2 regions of the Stappia sp. ABD4_338 genome follow, and region 2 is predicted to be linked to the other one. Evidence: riboswitches for the same ligand, from Rfam matches in the RefSeq annotation. Region 2 holds a riboswitch; the other holds the start of a gene.
The links. Region 2 has a riboswitch for cobalamin ahead of nrdH (glutaredoxin-like protein NrdH). Riboswitches for the same ligand answer to the same signal wherever they lie in the genome.
Positions count from the first base shown of each region.

Region 1 (7,440 bases), 2.1 Mb from region 2:
GAATTGCACCTGCGCGGTGGGCTGGGCCTTCCAGCCCATCTTGCGTTCGAAGGCGCCGAAGCTCAGGCCCTCGGCGCCGTTGGGAACGAGGACGGTGGAAATGCCCTTCGGGCCGGCGTTGCCCGTGCGGCACATGACGACATAGACGTCCGAGTAGCCACCGCCGGAGATGAATGCCTTGTTGCCGGTGAGGGACCAGCCGGTGTCCGTGCGCGCCGCGCGGGTGCGAAGCGATGCCGCGTCGGAGCCGGCGCCGGGCTCGGTCAGGCAATAGGAGGCGACCGCCTCCAGGCTCGCAAGCTTCTCCATCCACTGGTCGCGCAGGGCCTCGCCGCCGTATTTGGCGATCATGTTGAGGCACATGTTGTGGATGGAAATGAAGGCCGCGACGGAGGGGCATGCCATGGAAAGCGCCTCGAAGACAAGCGTCGCGTCCAGGCGGGTAAGCCCCGTTCCGCCAAGCTCCTCGGGAACGTAGAGGGCACCGAAGCCGAGCTCGCCGGCGGCCCGCAGAACCTCGCGGGGGATGGTGCCTTCCTTCTCCCAGTCATAGGCGTGGGGCGCGATCGCATCCGCGCCGAAGGCACGGGCCGTATCGAAAATGAGGGCCTGTTCTTCCGACAGGGCAAATTCCATGAAGACGCCTCCTCAACGTATCACGGGCCACGGAACAGTCCGGGCCGGCTCCCCCCCGACCCGTGACGGCACCCGGCCGCCCGACTTCGGAGAGTGTGGCTGGAACGCATCGGAATATCTTTTCGAATTTGCTTCGAAACCGCCAATATGAGAAAGGCTGTCCCGGACCGGCCATACATCTCAGAGGAAAATTTCATGAGCCGACAACTCGACGAGATAGATCGCAAGATTCTCCGGGCGCTGGTGGAGGATGGCCGGCTGTCCAACACGGATCTTGCGCGAAAGGTGGGGCTGTCACCCAGCCCGTGCTGGCAGCGGGTGCGCCGAATGGAGGAGGAGGGGGTGATCGCCGGCTATACGGCGGTGCTCGACCACGAAGCGCTCGGCCTCGACGACACGGTGATGATCGAGGTCTCTCTCGACCGGCACAATGCCACGGCGCTGGAGAGCTTCGGCAAGGCGATGGCGGCGCTTCCGGACGTGCTGGAGGTCCACATGATGGCGGGTGAGTACGATTATTTCGTCAAGATCGCCGCGAATGGCACCAAGGGTGTGGAGCAGTTCCTGCGCGAGCACCTCTTTGGCGTCGAGGGGTTACGCAACTCGCGCTCCAGCTTCTCGTTGCGCTGCCTGAAACGGGTCACCTCCTGCGTTCCGGAAGAGGTGTAAACCCGGGGCGCCAGCGGATCAGGACCGGCGGCCGACGAGGGCCAGCACGAAGATGGCTCCCAGCGCCGTGGTGACGATGCCGACGGGCAGTTCCTGGGGGGCGAGCAGGGTGCGTGCGGCGATATCGCTTGCAAGAAGGAGTGCCGCGCCGATGAGCGCGGCGATGGCGATCAGCCCGCCGTGCAGCGGTCCGGTGAGCGCGCGCGCCATGTGCGGCACCATGAGGCCGACAAAGCCGATCACGCCGGTTAGGGACACGAAGGCGGCGGTCGCGAAGGCGCAGACGAGAAAGGTCATCTTGCGCAGCCGCCCCACGTCGATACCGAGCGTGCGGGCGGTGTCCTCCCCGGCCAGAACCGCATCGAGCCGCCGGTGGTTGAGGCCGGCGAAGGCCAGGACGGCGGCAAGGCCGGCCACCGCGACCGGAAGGATTTCCCAGCGGGCGAGCCCGAGGCCGCCAAGCGTCCAGAACAGAACCGAATGGGCGGCGCGCTGGTCGCCGGCGAAGACCAGGTAGTTGGTCAGCGCCATGAACAGGAAGGAGACCGCGAGACCGGCAAGCACGAGCTGGGCCGGTCCCTTGTCGCCGAGCCTTGCCGTGAGCGCCAGCACGACGATGGAGGCGGCCATGCCGCCGGTGAAGGCGGCGGCGGGAAGCGTCCAGATCCCGAGCAGGTCGCCGGTGACCGTGATGACGAACACGGCGCCGGCCGCGGCACCCGACGAGAGCCCGAACAGGAACGGGTCGGCCAGATCGTTTCTCGTGGTGGTCTGGAGCAGGCAGCCGACGATACCGAGCCCGGCGCCCGTCAGCAGCGCAAGCAGGGCGCGCGGCAGGCGCAGGTCGGTGACGATGCGCCCGAGCGGCGTCTCCGCCTGTGGCCCGCCCGCAAGCGCGCCAATCACCGTTTCCAGCGGCAGCGGCGTCGAGCCCACGACAATGGCTGCGATGACGAGAATCGCGACCGCCAGCACGCCGACGGTCGCGAGCAAGACAAGGCGCATGGCTCAGAAGGCGTCCGGATAGAGGGCGCGGGCGATCTTCTCGACGCCGTCGATGTTCGCGGGGCCGGGCGTCAGTTCCTCGTAGCGCAGGGGCAGGGTACGGTTTTCCTGAACCGCCTTGAGGTGCCCGAGAACGGGATGGGCCTGCAGGAAGGCGAACAGCTTGTCGGCGCCGCCGCTGTCCTGGTAGTCGAGCAGAATGATGAAATCGGGGTCGGCGGCGGCGACCGCCTCCCAAGAGGTGGTTCCCCAGCTCGTCTCCATGTCGGCGGTGACGTTTCGTCCGCCGGCGGCCTCGATCATCGCGGTCGGCATGGCGAAGCGGCCCGCCGTGAAGGGTTTGTCCTCGCCGGAATCATACAGGAACACCTTGACGGGCTCGCGTCCGGAGACAGCTTCCTGAACGGCCGCGACACGGGACTTCCAGCCCTCCACCAGAGCGTTGGCCTCGTCCTCGCGCGAGAAGATCTTTCCCAGCCGCTCGACGTCGCCGTAAAGCAGGTCGAGGGATGCGGCGGGGCGCTCCTTGTCGACGTGGATGCAGCTCTCGGTGAGGATCAGCGTCTTGATGCCCTGCCGGCCAAGCGTTTCCGGCGTCACGTCTCCGCCCGGCTTCATCCCGTAGTACCAGCCGCCGAAGAAGAGATCCGCGCCGGAGGCGACAAGGTTCTCCATCGAAGGGTACTTCGGCGCGATTTCCGGCAGGTCACCGCGCTTCTTCTCGAAATCGGGCGTGGTCTTGTACCAGCCGCTGATGCCGCTGACGCCGACCATGTGGTCCTGAAGGCCAAGGGCGAAGGCCATCTCCGAGATGTTGATGTCCTGGGTCACCATGCGCTCGGGCGTGGTCTCGAAGGTGAGCGGCTCGCCGCAATTGTCGACGGTGACGGGAGCGGCCTGTGCCGTCCCCGCGAGAAGAAGGGCGGCGAGAGCGGTCGGGATGCGGAGCATGACGGGTCTTTCGGTCAGAGGCGGAGGGACTTGTGGTTCAGCGCGAGGGGACGGGCCGGTTGATGGGCCGGCTGATGGGGATGTCGAGGGCGCAGAGCAGCCGGTCCTCGAAGGGGTGGGGCAGCCGGTGCATGTCGACCTCGAAGGTCTCGCGTACCCTCGCGCCGGACAGGACCTCTTGCGGGTGGCCGTAGGCGGCTAGGCGTCCGTCGTCGATGAGTGCAACGTGGCTGGCGAAATCCTCGATCAGCGTCAGGTCGTGCAGGACGGCGATGACGGTGATGCCCAGGCGGGCAACGAGGCTGAGCAGATCGCCCCGGGCACGCGGGTCGAGGTGGTTGGTCGGCTCGTCCAGCACCAGAAGCTTCGGTGTCTGGCAGACGGCCCGGGCGATCTTGGCACGTTGGCGCTCGCCGCCGGACAGGCTGCCGATGGTGCGAGGCGCAAGGGAGGAGAGGCCGGCGACGGCGAGCGCTTCGGCGACCGCCGTGCGATGGGCGCGGGCATCCAGCGCGCGCCGGTGCGGCAACCGCCCGAGGGCGACATATTCGGTGACGGACAGGCGTCCGTCGGGCTCCTCGCTTTGGCCGACATAGGCGACGGAGCGGGCCCGTTCCGCGATCGGAATATCGGTCAGGGGGCGCCCGCCGAGCCTGATCTCGCCGGAGCCGGCGGGCATCAGCCCGGCGATCATGCGCACCAGCGTGCTCTTGCCAGCGCCATTGGGCCCCGCGATCGCAAGGATCTCGCCGGCGTGGACGTGGAAGGACACATCCGCGACAAGGGCGTCGCCGCGTGCGGTGGCATAGCCCAGGCCGAGAAGTTCGAGGGTGACCTCCTGTCCGGTCTCGTGGCTCATTCCGCTGCCTCGCGAAGGGCGCCGGCCAGCGGCGGGAGGGGAAGGGGAGCGGGAAGACGTGCCAGTGTCTTGCGCTTCAGTGCCTCGGGGCGTTGAAGCGAGGAGCACCATCCGTCCTCGAGGCCGATGTGCTGGCCCGCGAAGGCGGCGATTGCCGCCACCTCCTCGTCCGTGACGATGTCGCCAAAGAGATATCCCGCCTTGCCGACGGCCTGGACCGCGACCGAGCAGGGGCGCCCGCAACCGGCCATGCAGCCGACGTCGGCAAGGGCGACGCGCTCATCGAGCTCAAGCGCGCACAGGGCCTCGGCCAGACGTCTCGAGACATCCTCGCCGACGCGTTCGCCGTAGTGCGTGGCGCCATCCTCGTCGACGTGCCGGGCGCGACAGGTCTTGCAGACGGTGACGATCGCGCTTGCGGTGCCGGAGCGTGCCGGGTCGTCATGCCCGATGATGGAGGAGGTCAGGTCGCTGGCCATCCTTATCCTGCCGGTCGAGGGAGCGGGGCAGGGGAAGACCGATGGCCGGGGGACGATGCAAGATGGAAAGCCTGCACTGTCCGGATATTGCCATGTCGCCTTCCCGGAACACCCCGTCCGGTAATTGGTGAAACCATGATGGCAGGTCTCCTGGCTCGCGGGTCGCTGCCTCCCCCGCCTTCCCGTCCTGTCCGGACAGTGGCACATGGGGTCGGCTTTCCGCTCACAGTTGCGGGGGCAGCCACGGTCTCGGTCCCTGTTGGGTACGCCTCACCGTGTTCCCTTTTCATGCCCTTGGAGATTCTCCGCAGGCAACCATCACCACGAAAAGTGGCAGATTGGCCGCCCCGCGGCAACCGCTTTCGCCTTGCCTGCCGTCCCGTTCAGTCGGTCCCGGCCTGCCAGGCGGGAAAGGGGTCCGGCAACCCGGTCCAGAGGTCGGGGCGGAAATCGTCGTCGTCGACCAGACAGGAATCCAGGTCGGCGCGAAGTGCTGCCTCGTCCATTGTGTCCAGGCCGATGAAGACGATCTCCTGGCGCCGGTCGCCCCACCGGGAATCGAAGATCGGGCGCATGGCCGACGCCCAGGCGGGGTCTTCCGGCCAGTAGGATTTGGGAACCGCCGACCACCACAGACCGCGTTTTTCCGTGCGCACCTGGGCGCCCGCCTGGCTGATTTCCCCGACGTGGCGCGGGCGGGTCGCAAGCCAGAAGAAGCCCTTGGTGCGCACGACGCCTGGCCAGGAGCGATCGATGAACGCCTTCAATCGCTGCGGCGCGAAGGGGCGCCGGGCGCGATAGACGAAGGAGCGAATGCCGTATTCCTCGGTCTCGGGCACGTGGTCCGCAAAACCGTTGAGCTCCTTGAACCAGAGCGGATGGGACTGGGCACGGTCGAAATCGAAGTGCTTCGCGCCAAGAAGCTCGGGAACCGGAATGTTGCCGAAATCCGTCTCCAGCACGCGCGCGTCGGTGTTGAGCGCGCGCACGATCTTGCGCACCGCCTGCAACTCGCGCGCGTCCGCGAGGCTCACCTTGTTGAGCACGATGGTGTCGGCGAACTCGATCTGCTCGACAAGCAGGTCGACGAGGCTGCGGTCGTCGCCTTCCGCCGCCTCCAGTCCGCGCTCGGCGAGAAAGGCGTTGGAGCCGTAGTTCGCGATCAGGTTCGCCGCATCGACGACCGTGATCATGGAGTTGATTTCCGCCACATCCTCGAGGCTGACATTGTTCTCGTCGCGAAAGGCGAAGGTCGCCGCGACCGGAAGCGGCTCGGAAATTCCGCTTGCCTCGATGAGCAGATGATCGAAGCGTTGCTCCCCGGCAATGCGGAAGACCTCCGTCAGCAGGTCCTCGCGCAGGGTGCAGCAGATGCAGCCGTTGGTCATCTCCACGAGCTGTTCGCGGGTGCGCGAGAGATCCGCGCCGCCATCGCGCACGAGACCGGCGTCGACGTTGACCTCGCTCATGTCGTTCACGATCACCGCGACGCGCAGTCCGTCACGGTTGGAGAGGATCCTGTTCAGGAGCGTCGTCTTTCCGGCGCCGAGAAAGCCGGACAGGACGGTCACGGGAAGCTTTTCGGGAAGGGAAGGCATGTTGGTGTCCTCAAGAGACGGAAGTGGGAGGGCGGTCCTGTGAGCGGACGGCAGGCCCCGTTGTCATCTCTATATTATGAGATAACATAACAAATCTGGCCGAAAGAAAGCCGCGCGGACTCCGCTGCGCGGTTTGGTGGCGGCACGGCGTCGGGGCGACCCTGGCCGGACGGGCGTGCCCGGCCAGGACCGGATGCCGGGTCAGCTCTCGCCGGCGAGGCAGTCCTTCAGCGAGGTGGCCAGATCGTTCATCAGCCCGAAGTACTGGTCGGGGCCGGCGGGCAGGGCGGCGCCGAGCGGATCGAGCGTGCCGGTGCGCGCGTTGGTGCCCTCCGTGACGACGGTGATCAGCTTGGGTTCGAACTGCGGTTCGGCGAAGACGCAGGTCGCCCCCAGCTCGCCGATCTTGGCCTTGATAGCGCTCACGCGCTCGGCTCCGGGGATGACCTCGGGGCTGACGGTGATCGATCCGGCCGCCGCGAGCCCGAAGCGCTTCTCGAAGTACTGGTAGGCATCGTGGAAGACGATGAAGCCCTTGTCCTTCACCGGCGCCAGCATGTCGCGGATTTCTGCGGTCTCGGTGTCGAGGCGCGTGTTCAGCGCTGCAAGGTTCGCCTCGTAGGCGGCCTTGTTGTCCGGGTCGTGCTCGACGAGTTCTTCTGTGATGACACGGGCCATCGCGCGGGCATTCTCCGGGTCGAGCCAGACATGCGGGTCCACCTCGCCGTGGCCGTGCTCATGGCCTGCGTGGGAATCGTGATCGTGCCCGTCGTGATCGTGGTCATGACCCTCGTGGGCGTGCTCCTCATGGTCATGCCCGTGATCGTGATCGCCGTGATCATGATCGTGCGTGGCGTGATCGTCATGATCCGCATGGCCGTGGTGGTCATGATCGTGTGCCTCGAAGGCGCCGCCCTCGCGCGGAGCGAGATGCGTGACACCCTGGGCTTCGCCGAGCGCGATCGCATGCGCCTTCGAGCCGATGGTCTCGATGGGCTTTTCCAGGAAGGGCTCGAGGTCCTCGCCGATCCAGAAGACGATGTCGGCCTGTTCCAGCATCCCGGCCTGCGAGGGCTTGAAGCTCGCGGTGTGGGGCGAGCTCGCGCCTTCCAGGATGAGCTGCGGGCTTCCCACGCCCTGCATGATCGTCGCGACCAGAGAGTGGACCGGCTTGATCGAGGCGACCACATTCGGTGTCTCGGACAGGGCCATCGTGCTTGTCGAGCACAGGAGCAGCGCGGAC
Region 1 covers NZ_CM149982.1:1,602,259-1,609,698, forward strand. Annotated here, with positions in the region: gene ACYX4S_RS07365 (acyl-CoA dehydrogenase family protein) at 1-636, opposite strand, end outside; gene ACYX4S_RS07370 (Lrp/AsnC family transcriptional regulator) at 832-1,305, shown strand; gene ACYX4S_RS07375 (FecCD family ABC transporter permease) at 1,324-2,310, opposite strand; gene ACYX4S_RS07380 (ABC transporter substrate-binding protein) at 2,314-3,261, opposite strand; gene ACYX4S_RS07385 (ABC transporter ATP-binding protein) at 3,299-4,120, opposite strand; gene ACYX4S_RS07390 (DUF1636 family protein) at 4,117-4,599, opposite strand; cobalamin riboswitch at 4,723-4,934, opposite strand; gene ACYX4S_RS07395 (GTP-binding protein) at 4,983-6,197, opposite strand; gene ACYX4S_RS07400 (zinc ABC transporter substrate-binding protein) at 6,399-7,440, opposite strand, start outside.
Region 1: linked by a shared signal. The riboswitch ahead of ACYX4S_RS07390 (DUF1636 family protein) and the one ahead of nrdH (glutaredoxin-like protein NrdH) in region 2 are both predicted to bind cobalamin.

Region 2 (7,440 bases):
CGCAGGATGTCGGGATGATGGGCGTGCAGGTAGACCGCGCCCGCGCCCTGACGCGCGCCGAGCTGGTTGGCGTAGGAGAAGCTGTCCTCCAGAAGCTTCATCACCGGGATGACGCCGGAGGACTGGTTCTCGATGCCCTTGATCGCCGCGCCGTGCTCGCGAATGTTGGTGAGCATCAGGGCCACGCCGCCGCCGCGCTTGCTGAGCTGGAGCGCGGAATTGATGGCGCGCCCGATGGACTCCATGTTGTCCTCGATGCGCAGCAGGAAACAGGAGATCAACTCGCCGCGCTGTGCCTTGCCCGCGTTGAGGAAGGTGGGCGTCGCGGGCTGGAAGCGCCCGGCGAGGATCTCGTGCATCAGCCGCGACGCGAATGCCTCGTCGCCGCGCGCGAGGGTGAGCGCCACCATGACGACCCGGTCCTCGAAGCGCTCCAGGTAGCGCTTCCCGTCACGCGTCTTGAGGGTGTAGCTGGTGTAGTACTTGAAGGCGCCGAGGAAGGTGGGGAAACGGAATTTCACCTTGTAGGCCGCCTCCCACAGCCCCAGGATGAAGGCCCGGTCGTACAGATCAAGCACGGCGGCCTCGTAGTAGCCCTCCTCCACCAGGTACCGCAGCTTTTCCTCCAGCGAATGGAAGAAGACCGTGTTCTGGTTCACGTGCTGGAGAAAATACTGGCGCGCGGCCATGCGGTCGGCATCGAAACGGATCCGCCCGGCATCGTCATAGAGGTTCAGCATGGCGTTGAGGGCGTGATAGTCCAGCCCCTGCCATTCCGTGGGAACGGCCTGCGCCGGAGGCGCTTCGCTCACGTCGCGCTCGAGAGTTGCGTTTTCCAAAACCTGTCCAGTCCTTCACTGACACGTGCGATATCGCTCGTCGTTCCGGCAAGCTCGAAGCGGTAGAGCAGCGGCACGCCGCATTTCTCCGCGATCACGTCACCGGCCAGGGCGAAGAGCGCTCCGAAGTTGCGGTTGCCCGAGGCGATGACGCCACGAAGCCTGCCGCGCGTGTCGGGGTTGTTGAGGAAGCGGATCACCTGCCTGGGCACTGCACCGCGCCCCGTGCCATCGGCAAAGGTGGGCGTGACCAGCACGAAGGGCCGCGCCGGCGCGGGCACGGGGGCGGACGAGGCAATCGGGATCCGCTCCGCGTCGATCCCGAGCCTTTCCACGAAACGCGCCGTGTTGCCGGAGCGCGAGGAAAAGAAGACCAGCCCGCCCATGTCCCGCCTCAGCGCAGCGCGGCGATCTTGTCGGGACGAAAGCCCGCCCAGTGGTCGTCACCGGCCATCACGACCGGCACCTGGCGGTAGCCGAGCCCGGTCACGCGCTCCATGGCCGCCTCGTCGAGCGTCAGGTCGACGAGTTCGTAGGAAAGCCCCTTCGCGGCAAGCGCGCGGGTCGTGGCGGTGCACTGAACACAGGCGGGTTTGGAATAGACGGTGATGCTCATCAGGTGTCCCCGGATCTCTGCCAAGACGTGGCCGATGCACAAGGGGACGCGAACGCGCGCGGACACACCGCGACCGTACGACGCCTCCGGGCCCACCGACCGGGTTCGCTCTCAAGGTCCTGGCAGGTCTCCTGACTTGCGGCTCGAGCACCTCGGTCCACCTTCCCGGCGCTTGCGCGCCAGTGGCTCATCGGACCTTGGCTTGCCGCTCACAGTTGCGGGGGCAGTGCCGGTTTCCCACCGGCTTCCCTTTTCAGCCGCGACGAATCGCGGACACCAAGACAACACGATGTAGGCACCCGCACCGCCCTGGTGTCAACATGTAGTGGACTTCTCAACAGCCTCCCGCATGTCGCCCGACCGGAGCGGGACCGCCCCGCACGCTCTCAAGAGGCACGGGAGAGCCGCCCCGCATGGCTGAAGAGAGCCAGTGCAAGCGTGACCAGCGCCAGTCCGGCGGCCAGGGCGAAGGTCATGGAAAAGGCGTGGGCCACCTCCGCCGTGGAGGCTTCGGCCGCGTTTCCCGTTCCCAGCACCGCGACGAACACGCCCGGCATGGCCGAGGCGCCGGTCATCAACCCGAGGTTCCGCGACACGCCCAGCAGGCCGGAAAGACGTCCGCGCTGCTCGACAGGGGCGTCCAGGAGCACGGCGGTGTTGTTGGCCGCAAGGAAAAGCTGAAAGGCCGGGGTCAGCACGATCAGCGCGACGATGTAGCCCGGTACGCCGAAGACCCTCGGCAGGAACGCCAGGCAGAGCAGGCCGGCCATGGCCTGCACCAGCCCGAGAACCATGACGCGCGCACTGCCCAGCCGGTCGGTCAGACGCCCCGCCGGAATGCCGGAAAGCGCGGCGACGACCGGCCCCACGGACATGACAAGGCCGATCATCGCCTCGTCCAGTCCGAGCGAGAACGCCAGATAGAAGGGCGCGACGACCAGCGTGGACATCATCACCGTTCCCACCAGGAGGTTCATCGCGAAACCCGCGCCGGTGCGGCGGTCACGCAGAAGCCGCATCGGCACCAGCGGCGCGGCGGAGCGGCTCTCGACCAGCACGAACAGGACGAAGGCGACCATGGCCCCCACGACGAGCGTGCCCGTGCCGAACGGCACCTCCGGCGCCCCGCCTTCGGCCGCAAGCGCATAGGCGGCCAGCGCAATGACGAGCAGCACGGTTCCCGGAGCATCCAGATCGCGCGCCGAGGCGCGCCGGCGCGATGCGCCGCGCCCAAGGAAGGCAACGGCCAACACAAGGGTAAAAAGCGCGAAACCGGCAAGAAGCCAGAAGGCCGCCCGCCAGTCTGCCCAGGCGAGCATCGCTCCGCCGAGCGAGGGGCCCAGCGCCGTTCCTGTCGCCGACATCGTACCGAGCACGCCCATCGCCATGCCGAGCCGCTCCGTCGCGACCCGGTCGCGCGCGATCGACATGGGAAGGGCGATGAGGATGGCGCCGCCAGCACCCTGCACGGCACGGCCCGCGACGAGCACCTCGAGGCTCGGAGCCATGGCGCACACGCCCGATGCCGCGATGAACGCCAGAAGACCGGCGATCAGGACCCGGCGATGGCCGAAGAGGTCCCCCAGCCGCCCCGCGCTCACGATGGTGACCGTCACCGCCAGCAGATAGGCCAGCACGACCCACTGAACGCCGGTGATCGTGGCCGAGAAGCCGCGCGTGAGCGCGGGAAGAAGAACCGATGCGATGCTGATGCCCATCGACGCGGTGAGCGTCGCCGCGGCAAGTGCCGCAAGAACGGGGACGGAAGGCCGGTCCGATGTCGTGTCGCTCATGAGTGCCACCCTTGTGATCGAAGTGAAGTGGCGCTACATCTGCCACTTCAAGTCGACTTGAGGTCAAGCATGAAACTCATCGACATCGGCGCACTGTCACAACTCAGCGGCCTGCCCGCCTCGACGCTGCGCTACTACGAGGAAATCGGTCTCATCCGCTCGGTGGCGCGGCACGGCCTGCGACGCCAGTTCGACGCGCCTGCCGTGACCCAGCTCGCCCTGATCTCTCTCGGCAAGCTCGCCGGCTTCTCGCTTGCCGACATCAAGGCGATGTTCGCCGGAGACGGGTCACCCAGGGTTCCGCGCGCCGAACTGCATCTGCGCGCCGATGCGCTCGACGAACAGATCCGGGGCCTGACCCGCCTGCGCGACGCCCTGCGTCACGTCGCCGACTGTCCCAAGGACGATCACCTGGAGTGCCCCAAGTTCCGCCGGCTGATGCAGTTCGCCTCCCGCAACACACCGGCAACCGGCGGGCTTCGCGGAAGGGCCGACTGACCCCGCCCACCTGTCCCGCACGCGCATCAACCAGAAAGCGAGTTAGGTCTGGTCACTCAAGGATTGGGCCAATACCCTGTGCGCAAAGGGATTCGTCGGAGCGGATTGTCCTGGCAGGACCATCCGGTCGATCACCGAGCGGAGTGCGCGCATCATGGTCTTTCGCCTTGGAAAGAAATATCAGGGTCTGGCGCACGGGTTCGGCTGCGCCTGTCACACACCCCAGGCCATGCAGGCCCTCGCACGCGTCGAGGCGGGCATGTCGCGGCGCTCGGTGTTGCGCGGGATCGCGGCCACCCTCGCCGCTCCCGTTCTCGCCGGCACCTCGCCGCTTTTCGCGCAGCCGGCCGCTGACAGGCTTCTGCTGCGCAACGTCAGGATCTTCGACGGGCATTCGCCGAAGCTGATCGAAGGCCGGGACGTGCTGCTGGAGGCCAACCGGATCGTCGCGCTGCCCCGCGCCGGGGAGGCCGTCAGCGATGCCGCTATCATCGATTGCAAGGGCGGCACTTTGATGCCGGGCCTGATCGACGCGCACTGGCACGCGCTTCTTGCCGGCATTTCGCAAGTCGCGGCGCTGACCGCCGACGTTCCCTATGTGCACCTCGTGGCGGCACAGGAAGCCGAGCGTACCGTGCTGCGCGGGTTCACGACCGTGCGTGACGTGGGTGGCCCCGCCTTCTCGCTCAAGCGCGCCATCGACGAGGCACGCACTCCCGGCCCCCGTATCTACCCCTCCGGCGCCATGGTGTCGCAGACCTCCGGGCATGGCGACTTCCGCCAGCGCTACGAAGTGCCCCGCTCGCCGCAGACCAACCTGAGCCACGCGGAGGAGGCAGGCATCTCGGCAATCGCGGACGGCGTGCCGGAAGTGCGCCGCCGGGTGCGGGAGCAGCTCATGCTGGGCGCGAGCCAGATCAAGATCATGTCGGGCGGCGGCGTCGCCTCCAGTCATGACCCTGTCGACAGCCTCCAGTTTTCGGAAGAGGAAACGCGTGCGGCGGTGGAGGCTGCCCGGGACTGGCATACCTATGTCTGCGCCCACGTCTACACATCGCAGGGCATACAGCGCGCCCTGAAATGCGGCGTGCGGTCCATCGAACACGGACAGCTCGCCGACGAGGAGACCGTGCGCATGATGGCGGATGCGGGCGCATGGTGGTCGATCCAGCCGTTCCTCGCCGATGAGGACGCCAACGTCTACACGAACCCGACGCAGATCGAGCAGCAGAAGCTGATCGCGCAAGGCACGGTCAGGGCTCTCGAACTGGCCGAAAAGCACAAGGTCAATCTGGCGCTTGGAACGGACATCCTGTTCAATCCCAGGGCGACCGCCACCCAGGGACGGCAGCTCGCCAAGTTCGCGCGCTGGTACGACAATGCCAGGGTCCTGCGACTTCTGACCGGCGGCAACGCGGAGCTTCTTGGCCTGTCCGGCCCGCGCAGCCCCTATGAGGGGCCGCTTGGCGTCATCGAGGCCGGCGCACTGGCGGACATCGTCGTCCTCGACGGAAACCCGCTTGAAACCATCGACCTGATCGCGGATCCGGAAACGCACATGAAGCTTATCGTCAAGGACGGACGGATCCACAAGAACACGCTGGAGGGCTGACCGTGGCGCGTTTCATGGCCGCCCTGGCGCTTGCATCCGCGCTGGCATGGGCACCGGCGGCGCTGGCCGGGGAGACCGGTACCGCGCAGGCCGGACAGACACGCGACTGGGCCATCCAGGTCACTCCCTATCTCTGGGCAACCGGGCTTTCGGGCGAGGTCGCCCCGGTGCGGCGCCTGCCGCCCATCCATGTCGAGAAGAGTTTCGGCGACGTTCTCGGCGATCTCGATTTCGGCGGGTTCGTCAATATCTGGGCGAGACGCGGCCGCTACGTGTTTTCCGGCGACCTGATGTATGTGTCGACGACGGACAGCAAGCGGGTGAGCGGCGTGCCCTTCGTCGGCTTCGTCGATGCCTCCACCGACACCCGCCAGTTCACCTCGACCCTGCAGGCCGGTTACCGTGTCGTCAGCCAGGATCGCTTTACCCTCGACGTTCTCGGCGGCGCGCGCATCTGGTGGATCTCCAACACATTCGACATCCAGGCCGGTCCGGCCAGCGGATCCTATGGCGAGAACTTCGGCTGGGTGGATCCCGTGATCGGCGCCCGCGCGTTCCTGCGCCTCGGCGACAAGCTGTCACTGCAGGCACAGGCCGACGCGGGCGGGTTCGGCGCGGGAGCGCGCTCGACGTTCTCCGCCCTTGCCACCGCCAATTACACGCTGAGCGACAGCCTCTCGGTGTCCGCCGGCTACAAGTATCTCAAGACCGACTACAGGAAGGGCGGCCACGTGTTCGACACTGAACTGGGCGGCCCCGTGCTCGGCCTGACCTATCGCTTCTGACCCGAGCCGGAAGGGACCCTCAGATGGATCAGATCTCAAACCGGTCGCGCACCCTCGCGACACTCGTCCTCGCCCTTTTCCTCTCAATCGCCGGAACGCCGCTCCTCGCCCAGGAGGCGCGGGAGCAGACCGAGGCCACAGGGCTGGTCATCGGTGTCCATGAAAGCCCTCCCTTCGTGATCAAGCAGGAGGAAGGGTATACGGGCATGGCGATCCGGCTGTGGGAGTTCATCGCCGGCGAACTCAATCTCACCTATTCCTACAAGGAGTTCGACACGGTCCGCCAGATGATCGATGCCGCCGCCGCGTCGCAGATCGATGTCGCCGTGACCAACCTGACGATCACCGAGGCCCGCGCGACCCGGATCGAATTCACCCAGCCCTGGTTCGACTCCGGACTTCGGATCATGGTCAACGAGAACGGCGGCACCAGCTTCTGGAACCTGATCGAGGGGCTCTATGATTCCGGTTTCATAGCGGCCTACGGCTGGCTCGCGCTCATCATCATCGTGGCATCCATCGGCTTCACGATCTTCGACCGGCGTTTCGACAAGAACTTCCCGAAACGCTGGCGCGACGGCCTCGCCGAGAGCTTCTACCTGGTGATGACCATCGCGATGTCCGGCAAACCGCCCAGCAGGAAGAACCTGTTCGGCTGGATGGGCCGCGTCTGGCAGGGCCTGTGGCTGGTCTTCGGCGTCGTGGTCGTGGCCTTCGTCACCTCCTCGGTCACGAGCGTGATGACGACACTGGCCTTCAAGGGGCAAATCCGCAGCGTCGCCGACCTGCCCGGCCTCACGATCGGCGTCACGGAGGGCAGCACGGCGGAAGACTACGCGCAAGCAGCCGGTCTCACCGTCATCGCCTATCCGAACATCAACCAATCCGCCCGGGCCCTGGTGGAGGGAGATGTCCAGGCCGTCATCGGCGACAAGCCCGTGCTCGAATACCACGCACACGTGAACCCCGACATGCCGCTGCAGGTGGTCGGGGCGATCTTCAACCCCGACAAATACGGGTTCGGCCTGCCGCCGGGAAGCCCGATCCGCAAGCCCATGACCATCGAGATCGTCGGCGCGCGCGAGGACGGGACCGTCCGGGAAATCGCGACGGAGTACTTCGGCCTCAACCCCTGACGAGAGACGCCACCAGCGACGATCCGTCATCCAACGAACGCAGCCTGCAAGGGACCCCGAGCGCATGTGCACTTCACTCGTCTACCGCGATGCCGCGGACAGGGCCTACTTCGGCCGGACACTGGAGCTGACGTCCGACCTGCCGTACCAGCTCGCCTATT
Region 2 covers NZ_CM149982.1:3,750,520-3,757,959, forward strand. Annotated here, with positions in the region: gene nrdE (class 1b ribonucleoside-diphosphate reductase subunit alpha) at 1-812, opposite strand, end outside; gene nrdI (class Ib ribonucleoside-diphosphate reductase assembly flavoprotein NrdI) at 809-1,225, opposite strand; gene nrdH (glutaredoxin-like protein NrdH) at 1,234-1,455, opposite strand; cobalamin riboswitch at 1,560-1,751, opposite strand; gene ACYX4S_RS16860 (MFS transporter) at 1,842-3,248, opposite strand; gene ACYX4S_RS16865 (helix-turn-helix domain-containing protein) at 3,318-3,746, shown strand; gene ACYX4S_RS16870 (metal-dependent hydrolase family protein) at 3,901-5,358, shown strand; gene ACYX4S_RS16875 (hypothetical protein) at 5,361-6,143, shown strand; gene ACYX4S_RS16880 (transporter substrate-binding domain-containing protein) at 6,167-7,279, shown strand; gene ACYX4S_RS16885 (linear amide C-N hydrolase) at 7,344-7,440, shown strand, end outside.